One region of the Sphingomonas sp. GW821-FHT09B04 genome, then DNA from elsewhere that is predicted to be linked to it. Evidence: riboswitches for the same ligand, from Rfam matches in the RefSeq annotation. Region 1 holds a riboswitch; the other holds the start of a gene.

Region 1 (6,243 bases):
CATCCCGCGCGTGGCGAGGCGCTGATCCGCCGCATGGAGGCAGACCTCGCCAAGCTCGGCAAGCTCAAGGGCGGCAAGGTCGCGGCCTATTACCAGCGCCGCGGTTTCATGACCGGCACCGAGACGCTGATCGACGATTTGATGAAGCGTGCCGGCCTGATCAACCTTGCTGCGAAGCTCGGCAAGCCGCCGCTGTCGCAGATCAGCCTCGAAGAAATGGTTGCGGCCCGACCGGACTATCTGATCGTCGAAAGCGCCACCGACCGCGTGGTCGATCAGGGGACGGAGATGCTCCACCACCCGGCGCTGCGCAGCATCCCGCGCATCTCGATCCCGCAGGCGTGGACGGTGTGCGGCAGCCCCGCCTATGTGCTGGCCGCGCGCGGCATCGTTCAACAGGCCAGCCGTAAGCACTAGAATTCGATGCCCTTTTGCGCGCGGACATTCTGCGTGCGGAAGGGGTGTTTGACCTCGGTCATCTCGGTGACGAGATCGGCCGCGTCGATCAGTGCCTGGGGCGCGTTGCGGCCGGTGATGATGACATGCTTCATCTCGGCGCGGGCGGTGACTGCCTCCAGCACCTCTTCGACCGGCAGATAGTCGTAGCGCAGAACGATGTTGAGCTCGTCGGCGATGACCAGCGCATAGGCGGGGTCGGCGATCATCCGCTTGACCTCTTCCCACCCGGCGCGCGCCGCAGCGATGTCGCGCGTGCGGTCCTGCGTGTCCCAGGTGAAGCCTTCGCCCATCCGTTTGAATTCGATCTCGTCGGGGAAGCGGTCGAAGAAGCGCTTTTCGCCGGTGTCGATCGTGCCCTTCACGAACTGGACGATGCCAACCTTCATGCCATGCCCGATCGCGCGTGCGGCGACGCCGAAGGCGGAAGACGACTTGCCCTTGCCGTTGCCGGTGTGGACGATCAGCAGACCCTTCTCGACCGTCTTGGTCGCGATCTTCTTCGCCTGAGCGGCCTGGATCTTCTTCATCCGCTCATTGTGTTCGGCGTCGGTCCGGGGCTTCATCGCGTGTCTCCGAAAATGAGTAGGGGAGGCGGCCCGAGCCGCCTCCCCGAACAGGTCAGAACTTCAGGCGGATGCCGCCATAAGCGCTGCGGCCGAGGGCGTTCTTGCCGTAGGCCATCTGATACTGCTTATCGAACAGGTTGGTGACCCGGCCATAGATCTCGACATTGTCGGTGATCCCGTAGGACGCGAGCAGATCGACGACCTCATAGCCCTTGAGCCTGCGGGTGCTGGGCTGGCTGTTGTCGCGATGGCGCAGGCGCGCGGTGAATGAGAAGCGATCGATCGGCGTGAGCGTGACCGACGTGCTGCCCGTGAATTCGGGGCGGCGCAGGCTTTGCCATTTGCTGGCCACATACTGTTCGGCGTCGAGATAGGTCAGGCTCTGGCGGAACGCCAACCACTCGGTGGGGCGCAGGTTGAACGCGACTTCGACGCCAGACTTCCGCGTCCTGCCCAGGTTCATATAGCAACCCTTTTCCTTTGCGGCCGCGGCTGCGGCGCAATCGAACAGGATCTCGTTGCGGGTCTTGGCGAAGAAGTAGGAGACCTGAGCGCTGAACGCCGAGCCGAAGTCGAAATCGACGCCGACATCGCCGCCTTCGCTGGTCTCGACCTGGAGCTTGGGATTGCCATAGGTCGGGTCGAACAGTTGGTAGAGCCCCGGTGCCTTGGCGCCCGAGCCATAGCTTGCGCGCAGCTTGACGTTGCCGCTGCCGATCAGGTCTTCGAGGACATAGGCGCCGGTGACGCGATAGGTGTCGAAGCTGCCGAAGCGGCTATTGTCGTCGATGCGTGCCGCACCGGTGACGGTGAGGCCCTGTGCCGGGCGCAGCGCCAGCTCGGCAAAGGCCGACTTGGTCGTGATCTTCTTGTCGAACACGCCCGAGAAGGCAGTCACCTGATCGGTATATTCTTCTTCATAGTTCGCGCCGGCCGCGACACCGAAGAGGCCGCCCTTGTCGTAGCTGACATTGGCCGCGAGCACGTCCTTGGTGCCTTCGAAGAAGTCGCCTTCGGCGCGGTTATAGGTGCCGAAATAGCGACGCTGGGCGACGTAGCGGCTTGCCGTGGCGCTCGCACGCCAGGCATTGTCGTCGCTGCGGTAGCTCGCCTGAGCCGCATAGGCCCATTCCTTCTTGCGCACCGTGTCGGTGCTGTCGGCGTTGGTGCCGTCGAGGTCCGAATGCGAATTCTGCCAGAAGCCGATCAGCTGCAGATCGATATTCGAGGTTGCGGCGAGGCCAGCGCGACCGCTGAAGCCGTAGCGCCAATATTCGTCTTCCTCGACCGATGTGCCGGTCGCCGGATCGGCGAGCGAGGGGCCGTTATGCTTGTAGCCGCTGGCGGTCAGGCGGAAGTCGAGCGCGCCCTTCTTGCCGATCACCGACGCCGCGCCGTTGAGCGTTTCGTACGACCCATATTCGCCCTGCGCGTTGAACAGCAGGCCGTCGTCCTTTGCGCGCTTGGTGATGATGTTGACCACGCCGCCGATCGCGTCGGAGCCGTAGAGCGAGCTCTGGTTGCCGCGCAGCACCTCGATCCGCGCGATATCGGCGGTGGTCAGGTGATCCGACTGATATTGGGTGCTGGTCGAGCTGGGGTCGCCGAGCTCGATGCCGTCGATCAGGTACAGGACCTGATCATTGTCCGACCCGCGGATGCTGACGCTGGTGAGGTCGCCGGGGCGGTCGGAGCTGATCTGCACGCCGGCCAGATCCTGGAAGATGTCCTTCACGAAGGTGACCTGCTCGCGCTGGATATCCTCGGCGGTGATCACGGTGACGGCGCTGCCGATCTCGCGCGGCGTGAGCGGCACGCGGCTGGCGCTGACGACGACATCGTCGGCGGGTGCCTGATCCTGCGCGAATGCCGGCATGGCGGCGGCGCTGGCAAGCAGGACGGTCAAATAACGGTACTTCACATTTAGTCCCCCCGCGTCGAGCAACTGGAAGGCGGGACCTGCCGGATCGCATCCGGCCGGCACGCGCGTGCGGACGGACGCTGGAGGGCACCCGCACAAGCGTGACCGTGCGGCCCCGGCCGCATGGTTCGTCGCTCAGACGGAGAGAAACCGTGCCCTGGCCAATCCCTGGACCACGGCAAGAGCGACCCACGCTGGCAGGTATCCTGGCTCACGGGTCGTCGCTCGATGCACGGCCTTCCCGGATCGTTTCGATCCAGTGGCTGCTTCCTCGAATGGGAAGCCAGCGCATCTCGCTCGCCGCTTACAGTTGCAGGGACAGCCGCGGATTTGGATGGAAGCCCATCCGCACCGCATTCCCATTCAAGCCCCTTGCGGGGCACCAGCGCGATCAATCGGACGACCGGATTTCTCCCGGCGTCCGAGCGCGCCCCTACGCGCAAATGCTGCACTTGCCAACGGGGATCGCGAGGCCGGGCCTTGCAGCGGCTAGAAATTCCAGTCGAAGCCGATGCGGATGCTGCGCGGACGCAGCGGGGTGATCTGGTCGCGGTCGCGGATCAGGAAGGGCGAACCCAGCGCGAAGCGGTTGCCGCGCGAATCGAGCAAGTTAGTCAGCGTCAGGCTGATCCCGCGCCGGTCGTTGCCGATCCGCGCTTCCAGCCCGGTATCGACATAGTCGCCCTGCAACCGTTCAAGGATCGGTCCGACGCCCAGCGTGGATTGCCCGACATAGCGGACATGGCCATCCAGCTTGAACGAGTCGCCCGAGGTGAGTTCGGTGGTGTAGGCAAATCCCACGCGACCGGTCGCGTCGGCGACATTGGGCAGCCGGTCGGCCGGGATCGAGGGTACCCCCTCGATCGGCAGCACGACGAAGTCGCGGCGCGTGACGCTGCTGTCGTTGAGATAGACCGACGCGTCGATCTCGAGCCCGCGCATCGGGCGCCAGCGGCCCGCGACTCCCAGTGAGAACACTTCGCCATCGCCGATATTCGCGGTGGTGGGAAAACCGAAGCCATCGATCAGGTCTGCCTGAATGTGCTTCCAGTCGGTCCATGATCCGCTCACGGCGATATCGAACCTGTCCCCGATATAACGGCTGCCGGCTTCCAGCGTGGTCACCCGGTCGCCCTCGAAGCGCTGCACATAGTCCTGCCGAATGGCGATGCCACCCGGGCGGAAACCCTGCTGGAAGCGCGCGAACAGGGTGAGCTGATCATTTGGCCGCCACGCGAGCGCCGCCGATGGGAGGAACCGGGTTTCGCTGCGGCTGACGCGCGCACCGGGGTCATTGCGATAGGCGAGCGTCTCCAGCACGTCCTCTGAACGGCCCGAAAGACTGGCGTGTGTGAGCCGCGATCCAAGGGTCAGCGTCACGCGCGGCATCGGCTCGATCGTCGCCTCGCCGTACAGCGTCGCTTCGTCGACCTTGTTGGTAACCCCGGTCAGCGGCTGAAAGACTGCCATCGACCAGACATAGTCGCGGCTGGGGAAGGTCACGCTGCCCGAGCCCCCAACCTGGGCGCCACCCACGGGGGCCAGCGTGGGGGCGATGTCCATTCGGCGCTCGACGCGCGCGTTGTTGCGGAGGAGGCTCGCGGCGAGCAGCCAGCCGGTGCCGTCCGGCCCGCGCTTTGCGAGCCGCGTTTCGAAGGTGAGCATCGAGACTCGGTTGGCCTGCGAATAGCCGGTGCCGGGCGCATCCGCCTTGGGCTGCACGTCCGGCATGCCGACGTCGGCCAGCGCCTGCCCTTCGAACATCTCGAAGACATATTGCCGGGCATAGCCGAGCGAGGAGGTCAGCTCGAGATCGTCCCAGCGCTTGCGGACGACGAAGTCCGCCAGCCAATAGTCGCTGCGGAACGGCTGCGCGATGCTGCCGTTCCGGGCCAGCTCCCCCGCGCCGCGCTCGGCATATTGGCTGTCGTCGCCGCGAATCTTCTGGCCGACACCGGTCAGGTCGAGCAGCCAGCCGTCCCCGGCATCGAACCGCAGCGCGCCGCGTCCGCCGATCGTCCGCACGCGGTTCACATCGCGCAGGCCGCGGCCAATATCGTCGATATAGCCGCCCTCGACCGAGCCGAAGGCAAGTCCCCGGAACGCAAGCTTGTCGTCGATCAGCGGCACGTTGACGATTGCGCCGCCATCGATCGAAGGCTGCCCATGCTGCACGCCGGTGATGCCGCCCCAGATCGCAGCCTCGCTCGCGCGCAAATTGGGCGCGCGCGGTACGATGCGGACCACCCCGCCCAGCGATCCAGCGCCATAGAGGGTGCCCTGTGGACCCTCCAGCACCTCGATGCTCTGGACGTCGTAGAGGCGCAGATTGGGATCCGGCGCGCTGTAGGTGATGCGGCTGTTGCCCCAATATTGCCCGACGGTCGCCTGAGTGGGGCCGACGAAGCTCGAATCGGCGATGCCGCGCACGAACAGCTTGTTGCGGCCGGGGCCGAGATGGGTCGAGACGACGCTTGCGATGCGCGTCTCGATCGCGGCGGTGCCTTGCAGCCCGTCCGCCGCAGACAGGCTGTCGCCGTTGATGATCTGGACTCCGCCGGGATAGGCGCCCAGCGGAATGTCGCGTTTAGTGGCGGTGACGACCACTTCGATCGGTGCTTCGGGTGCGGGTGGCGCCGGCTCGGCGCGTGGAGGTGCCGGGCGCGGAGCGGGTCTTGCGACCACGGTCGCGCGTTCGATCAGATATGTGGCCGCCGCTACCTGCCGCGCGCGCGCGCCGGTGCCCCGCAGGGCGCGCTCGAGCGCTGCAGCCGCGGTCAGTTTGCCGCGCACCGCGTTGACGCGCACGCCGGCCAGCGCAGGGTCGCGGAAACCGATGCTTGCGCCCGATTGTTTGCTGAGCAGGCGCACCGCGGCGTCGAGGCGCATTTCGGGCAGGCGAACGTCGGCCGTCCGCTCCTGCGCGAGTGCAGGAGACGCCATCAGGATTGGGATCAGGGCCAGGGGGCTAGGGCGGAGAACCATTGGCAGGTGACATTACCCATCCTTTTCCATGTGCGGTGAACCGCACGCCCAGCAGCGGCGCTGCGCGTGCCAGCACGTCCTCCGCACTTCCGTTGAGCATCAGCGAACCCGTATAGGGCGCGAATCCGCCGCCCTTGACCTCTACCGTCCGCCCGAGATTGCGCGTCAGATCCTGCGCGATCCGGTCGAGCGGCGCACGGTCGTAATAGAGCGCGCCCGAACGCCAGCCGCCGACATTCTGCGGGCTGGCCTTGCGCAGGACCGGAAGCGCGCCGGTGCGGGAGCGCGACAATCCGTCGCCCGGATCGAGCC
Region 2 (6,243 bases), on a different contig from region 1:
CATCCCTCGGCGATCGGCGTGCCGACCCAGCCGTCGAAACGATAGAGGTCCGCGGTCGGGCCGTAGAGCAGGCGGGCGTTTCCGGTCGTCTCGGTCATCGCGCGGCGCGTGATGTAGTTGACCACGCCGCCCGGCGCGTTGGAATAGAAGACCGACGACGGGCCGCCGCGGACGACCTCGATCCGGTCGATCGATTCGTCGATGCGGAAGGCCTGATCGGCGTTGAGATAGCCAAGCGCCGGGTCGTGCTGAACGGGCAGGCCGTCCTCGAGCAGGTTGATCGAGCCGAAGCCGTCGACCGGGATGCCGCGGGCGCGGACGTTGCCCGAGCCTTCGCCGCCCGATGCCTCGACCCAGAAGCCGGGGACCGACTTCAGCGTCTCGGTCACGCTCGACGGCGCACGCGAGCGCAGCATGTCGTTCGAGAGCGTGGTGACCGCATAGCTGGTGTCGAGCTTGGTGCGATTGCCGGCGCCGGCGCGGCCGGTGACGATGATCTCGCCATCCTGGGCTTCGGGCGCGGCGTCGGTCGCCTGATCCTGTGCCAAAGCGGGCAGGCTGACGGAGAGCAGAAGCGCGGAAACGCTGGCGCGGGCAAGCGCCTTGCGGATGGTCATGGTCGTCCCCTTTGGATGTTACGGGCAGCGTGGCTGCCGGTGCGCCCTAGGGGTAACCGGTTTCACATTGGCGGCGGGGCGATGACCGCGCGGTTACAGACGCGTGACCGGTTGGCGACGTCAGGCGGGGATCGGCGTCGAACGGCCATCCGGCCCGACCGCAACCATGGTGAAGGTTGCGGCGGCGGACTGGCGGCGCTCGCCAGTGAGCAGGTCTTCCGCCCAGAGTTCCACGGCGACCGCGACCGAACTGCGGCCCTGCATGCGGATGCGCGAGACCAGCTCGACCATTTCCCCCGCGCGGATCGGCGAAGTGAAGTCGATGCGGTCGGACGCGGCCATGACCATGACGGCGCGCGCGTGGCGGGTGGCGGCAATGAAGGCGGCCTTGCCCATCATCTTGAGCGCGTCGCCGCCATAGAGCGTGCCGTAATGGTTGGTCTGGGGCGGGAAGACCATCTCGGCCATGCGCAGCACCCCGGGTTCCGGGGCCGGTCCCGCTGCGAGCGGGGGGAGGGGCAGGCGGGTATCCGGCCCCTTGACCGCGACGAGGGTGAAGACGCCGCACGTGCACAACCGTCGCTCGCCGCTGACCGGCGCTTCAGCGACCAGGGTGATCTCGACATCGAGCGCGCTGGTGCCGACGCGGACGATGCGGCCCGATGCCTCGACCATCTCGCCCGCGCGCGCCGGGGCGGCAAAGTCGATCCGGTCGGAGGCGGCGGTAACGAAGGGCGCGCGGCCATGGAGGCTGGCGGCGAGGAACGCGACCTTGTCCATATGCGCGAGCGCCACCCCGCCGAAGAGCGTGCCATGGTGATTGGTGTCGCCCGGAAAGACCATGTCGATCAGGCGGACGATGGGTTCGTCGGTGGGGGCGGTTGTCATTCGTACTCCTAAATCCCGCCGTCATCCCCGCGAAGGCGGGGATCCATTGGGGCTGACGTCGCGGCTCGATCCGATCGGTCAGCCTGAATGGATTCCCGCCTTCGCGGGAATGACGAGGGGAAGGGGGAGAGGCTTACGCCTCCACCGTCACTTCGGCGCGCAGGGTGCGGGCGGCGGCGACCATCGCGTCGATCGCGGGGCGCACCTCTTCCCATTTGCGGGTTTTGAGGCCGCAATCGGGGTTCACCCACAGTTGCGACGGGCTGAGGTGGGCCTGGGCGAGGCGCATCAGCGCGACCATCTCTTCCTCGCCGGGGACGCGCGGGGCGTGGATATCGTACACGCCCGGCCCGATCGCGGCGGGATAATCATAGGCCGCGAAGCCCTCGAGCAGCTCCATCTGCGAGCGCGCGGTCTCGATCGAGATCACGTCGGTGTCCATCGCGCCGATCGAGGGCAGGATGTCGTTGAACTCCGAATAGCACATATGCGTGTGGATCTGGGTGGCGTCGGCAACCCCGGCGGCGGAGAGGCGGAAGCAGTCAACCGACCAGTCGAGATAATGCTGCCAGTCCTTGCAGCGCAGCGGCAGGCCTTCGCGCAGCGCTGCTTCGTCGATCTGGATCGCCTGACAGCCGGCGGCTTCGAGATCCTGCACCTCGTCGCGGATCGCGAGCGCGATCTGGCGGCACGATGCTTCGCGCGGCTGGTCGTCGCGGACGAAGCTCCAGTTGAGGATCGTCACCGGGCCGGTGAGCATCCCCTTGACCGGCTTGTCGGTCACGCTCTGGGCGTAGCGCCACCATTCGACCGTCATCGCCGTCGGGCGTGAAACGTCGCCGTACAGGACCGGCGGGCGGACGCAGCGCGAGCCGTAACTCTGGACCCAGCCATTCACCGTGAAGGCGAAGCCGGCGAGCTGTTCGCCGAAATACTGGACCATGTCGTTCCGCTCGAACTCGCCATGGACGAGCATGTCGAGTCCGGCTTCCTCCTGCCAGCGGATCGTGCGCAGCGTTTCGGCGCGCAGGAACGCGTCATAAGCCGCGGCATCGAGATTGCCGCGGTTATACTCGGCGCGCGCGCGACGGACCTCGGCGGTCTGCGGGAACGAGCCGATCGTGGTGGTGGGGAAGAGGGGGAGGTCGAGTACCGCTGCCTGCGCGGCGATGCGGGTCGGGTGATCCGAGCGGCGCTCGCGCATGTCGGGCGTAACCGCGGCGATGCGCGCAGCGACGGCGGCGTCATGGATACGCGGTGAGGTGCGGCGATTGGCAGCCGCTTGCGAGGCGATCGCGAGTTCGGCGGTGACGGCGGCGCGCCCCTCGTTGAGTGCGCGCTTGAGGGTGTTGAGTTCCTCGACCTTCTGCACGGCGAAGGCGAGCCATTGACGAACCTCTTCGTCGAGTTTGGTTTCGAGCGCGAGGTCGACGGGCACGTGGAGCAGCGAGCAGGACGGGGCGAGGATCAGGTCACGCTCCGCCGCCAACGGCTCGATCCGGTCGAGCAAAGCGGCAAGGTCGGCGCGCCAGATGTTGCGGCCGTCGATCACGCCGAGCGAGAGTGTCAGCGTCTTCGGCGCGGCCTTGAGCACCGCGTCGAGTTGCTCGGGCGCGCGGACGAGGTCGACGTGCAGGCCCGCGACCGGCAACGAAGTGGCGAGGCCGAGATTGTCGCCGAGCCCGCCGAAATAGGTGGTCAGCATGATCTGCGGCGTCGAGCGCGCGAGTCGGGCATAGGCGCGGGTGAAGGCGCGGCGCTGCTGCTCGGTCAGGTCGGTGACGAGGACCGGCTCGTCGATCTGGACCCATTCGGCGCCGGCATGGGCGAGGTGGTTGAGGATCACGCCGTACAGGCCGAGCACTTCGTCGAGATAGTCGAACGGATCGACGCCGGTGGCTTTCACCAGGCTGAGCCAGCTGACCGGGCCGAGCAGGACGGGGCGGGTCTCATAGCCCTGTGCCTTCGCCTCGCGATATTCCTCGACCACCTTGAGCCGACCGAGCGCGAGCTTCTGCCCGGCGGACAGCTCGGGGACGATGTAATGATAGTTGGTGTCGAACCACTTGGTCATCTCGCATGCGGTGAGGCTGTGCGAATGGGCGCAGCCTTCGTGCGAACCGGTGGTGCCGCGGGCCATGGCGAAATAGGTGGCGAGCGTCGCCTCGCCGTCCGCCGCGCCGTAGCGGGCGGGGATCGCGCCGAGCATTACGCTGAGATCAAGGACATGGTCGTAGAGCGAGAAGTCGTTCGACGGCAGCCAGTCGGCGCCGAGCGCGGTCTGGCGTGCCCAGGCAGCGGTGCGCAGGCCTGCCGCGGATTCGAGCAGCGTGGCTTCGTCGGACTTGCCCGACCAGAAGGATTCGAGTGCGTGCTTGAGCTCACGGCGCGGGCCGATGCGCGGAAAGCCGAGTGTGGCGATGGTGACGGTCATTGATCTTCTACCCCGAAGAAGGCGGGGAGAAGCCGGACGCGTGCGGGCTTGAGCGGACGGTAGGGACCGGCCGCGCATTGCGCATGCGGCCAGACCGGGCACCCCGCCGGTGGACGTTATCGTGTCGCGGGCAGGTCTTCTGGCTCACGGGTCAACGCGAACGGTCTGGCCTTCCCGGGGCGAACCCCAGTGACACGTATCGACCGCCGCTCGCCGCTTACAGTTGCGGGGGCAGCGCCGGAATTCAGCCCGAAGACTGGCACCGGCTTCCCATCTTAGCTCCGGCGCGGACAAGCCGACCGGAGCACCTTCGACCCCATCAGCATCGCGCCGACGGGGCCGGGTGTCAAGTATGATATAAAGACTTCTTTATATCTTTAATTGTTGGAAGGGCCTTTCAACTCGACGATATTGCCTTCGGGGTCGCGGATATAGACTGACGGGCCTTCACCCTCGGCGCCGTAGCGCGGCCCTTCCTCGAGGATCTCGACGCCGTGGGCGGCGAGGTGCGCGCCGAGCGCCTCGCGGTCGAACGGCTCGATCGCGAGCGCGAAATGATCGAGGTTGCGGCCTTCCGCGCCGGGCGCCGCGCCGCCCTTCGCACCCAGCTTGCCGTCGATCGGGACGATGTCGATCAGCGAGGCGCCCGCGCGGAGCTGGTAGAGGCCGATATCCGCCTGCTCACGCTCGTCGGTGCAGCCGAGCACGTCGTGATAGAAGGCCAGAATCTTGGGCAGGTCGACGACGCGCAGCACGATATGGTCGATGCCGCGCATCGTGAAGGGTGGGGTCATGGCTCTCTCCTATTGTGCGGCGGGCGCCGCTCGCGCTCAATGACGGAGATGGTCGCGCAGTTCCAGCCAGCCCGGCAGCTTGGCGTCGAAACCGATAGTGTGGAGTGGGCTGGACGAGGGGAGGGCGACGGTCGCGTAGCCGGTGGCGCCGAGGTGCTTCAGCCCGTGTTTGAGCGCGGTGCCGCCGTTGAACGCGATGGCGCGCAGATCAGGCAGCGTCGCGGCAAGCGCGGCGATGTCGTTCGGCGCGATCCCGCTGAGCGCGGCATCGGTGCTGCCCGGGCGGTGCGCGGTCGCGACAACGTCCCAGAGTCCGACATGCGCCTCGAGCAATGCGGCGAGTCGATCGGGATAGGCGAGAGCGGTGAGGTCGTGGTCGACCACCGCCGACATCAGCCGCCAGAACTGGTTCTGCGGATGCGCGTAATATTGCTGGGCGGCGAGCGAGCGATCACCGGGCAGGCTGCCGCAGATCAGCACGCGGACACCGCGGTCGATGACGGGTGGGAAGCTCGATTTGCGGGGAGTTGATTGCGCCACGCCGCCGTCCTAGCATCGCTCCATGGCGCGCGCGATCACCCGCTATGCCGACTTCTGGCCCTATTATCTTCGCGAACATGCGAAGGCTGAGACGCGGGCACTGCACTATGCCGGGACGATTCTGACCTTCGCCGCGCTGGCGGCGGGGATCTGGCTCAACAGCTGGTGGTTCCTCGCCATCCCGATGGCGGGCTACGGCTTTGCCTGGGCCGCGCATTTCGGGGTGGAGAAGAACCGGCCGGCGACCTTCACGTATCCGCTCTGGTCGCTGGTCAGCGACTATCGCATGTTTTTCCTGTGGCTGAGCGGGCGGCTGGGGCCGCATCTCAGGCAGGCAGGCGTCGTCTAGCGATCCTTCAGCGACCGGCGCGCTTCCTTCATGGCGCGTTCCGTCGCTTCCTGCGTGACCTCGGCCATGGCGAGCGCGACCGATGCGCTCTTCAAAGCGCGATCGACGTGCCGGTTCGCCCGGTCCGACACGCGCTTCGACATCGCGCGGAGTTCGCTGTCCATCGGGATGCGCTTGCCATTGGCGCAATGCATCATGTCGTTGCCGATGTTGACGTTGTCGTTCCTGGCCTCGTTCGCGCCGTACCCGCATTTCCGCGCAATCAACGCCCGGTCCTCGGCGGTAACGATCGGCCCTTGCGCAGCCATCTCGCGTTCGACTGCTGTGGAGAGTCGCGTGTCCGCGGTCTCGCGCGCGCTGCCCGGGATGGCGGCAAACACCGCGACGGAGGTGATCGCCAGATACGCAAAACGAGTCATTCGCCTTCTCCCAATCTTGTGACTACAGTTGTAGTCAATGGCTGGTATCGGGTCAAGCAGGCGCGTCCGGATGTTGCCACGCGCCAAGCATCGCTTGCTTGCCGCGCCGGGCAGGGCATGCAAATGGTCGGCCTATGCACGTCGCAAACGATACCATCGCACTGATCGGCAACACTCCGCTGGTGCGGCTGAAGGGGCCGAG

Evidence for each region. A riboswitch is a leader RNA that binds a small molecule or an ion and turns the genes downstream of it on or off. The one in region 1 is predicted to bind cobalamin.
Region 2: it holds a riboswitch for cobalamin, as region 1 does, so the genes downstream of both, metE (5-methyltetrahydropteroyltriglutamate--homocysteine S-methyltransferase) here and AC07NK_RS17605 (TonB-dependent receptor plug domain-containing protein) in region 1, are expected to answer to the same signal.

Annotation. Positions count from the first base shown of each region.
Region 1 covers NZ_JBWKPO010000005.1:392,448-398,690, forward strand. The annotation lists gene AC07NK_RS17595 (ABC transporter substrate-binding protein) at 1-417, shown strand, start outside; gene cobO (cob(I)yrinic acid a,c-diamide adenosyltransferase) at 414-1,022, opposite strand; gene AC07NK_RS17605 (TonB-dependent receptor plug domain-containing protein) at 1,078-2,946, opposite strand; cobalamin riboswitch at 3,126-3,347, opposite strand; gene AC07NK_RS17610 (TonB-dependent receptor) at 3,436-5,889, opposite strand; gene AC07NK_RS17615 (FecR family protein) at 5,915-6,243, opposite strand, start outside.
Region 2 covers NZ_JBWKPO010000002.1:302,451-308,693, forward strand. The annotation lists gene AC07NK_RS07385 (TonB-dependent receptor) at 1-617, opposite strand, end outside; gene AC07NK_RS07390 (acyl-CoA thioesterase) at 738-1,505, opposite strand; gene metE (5-methyltetrahydropteroyltriglutamate--homocysteine S-methyltransferase) at 1,639-3,939, opposite strand; cobalamin riboswitch at 4,052-4,266, opposite strand; gene AC07NK_RS07400 (VOC family protein) at 4,317-4,733, opposite strand; gene AC07NK_RS07405 (DNA-deoxyinosine glycosylase) at 4,770-5,273, opposite strand; gene AC07NK_RS07410 (Mpo1-like protein) at 5,296-5,622, shown strand; gene AC07NK_RS07415 (hypothetical protein) at 5,619-6,041, opposite strand; gene AC07NK_RS07420 (cysteine synthase A) at 6,176-6,243, shown strand, end outside.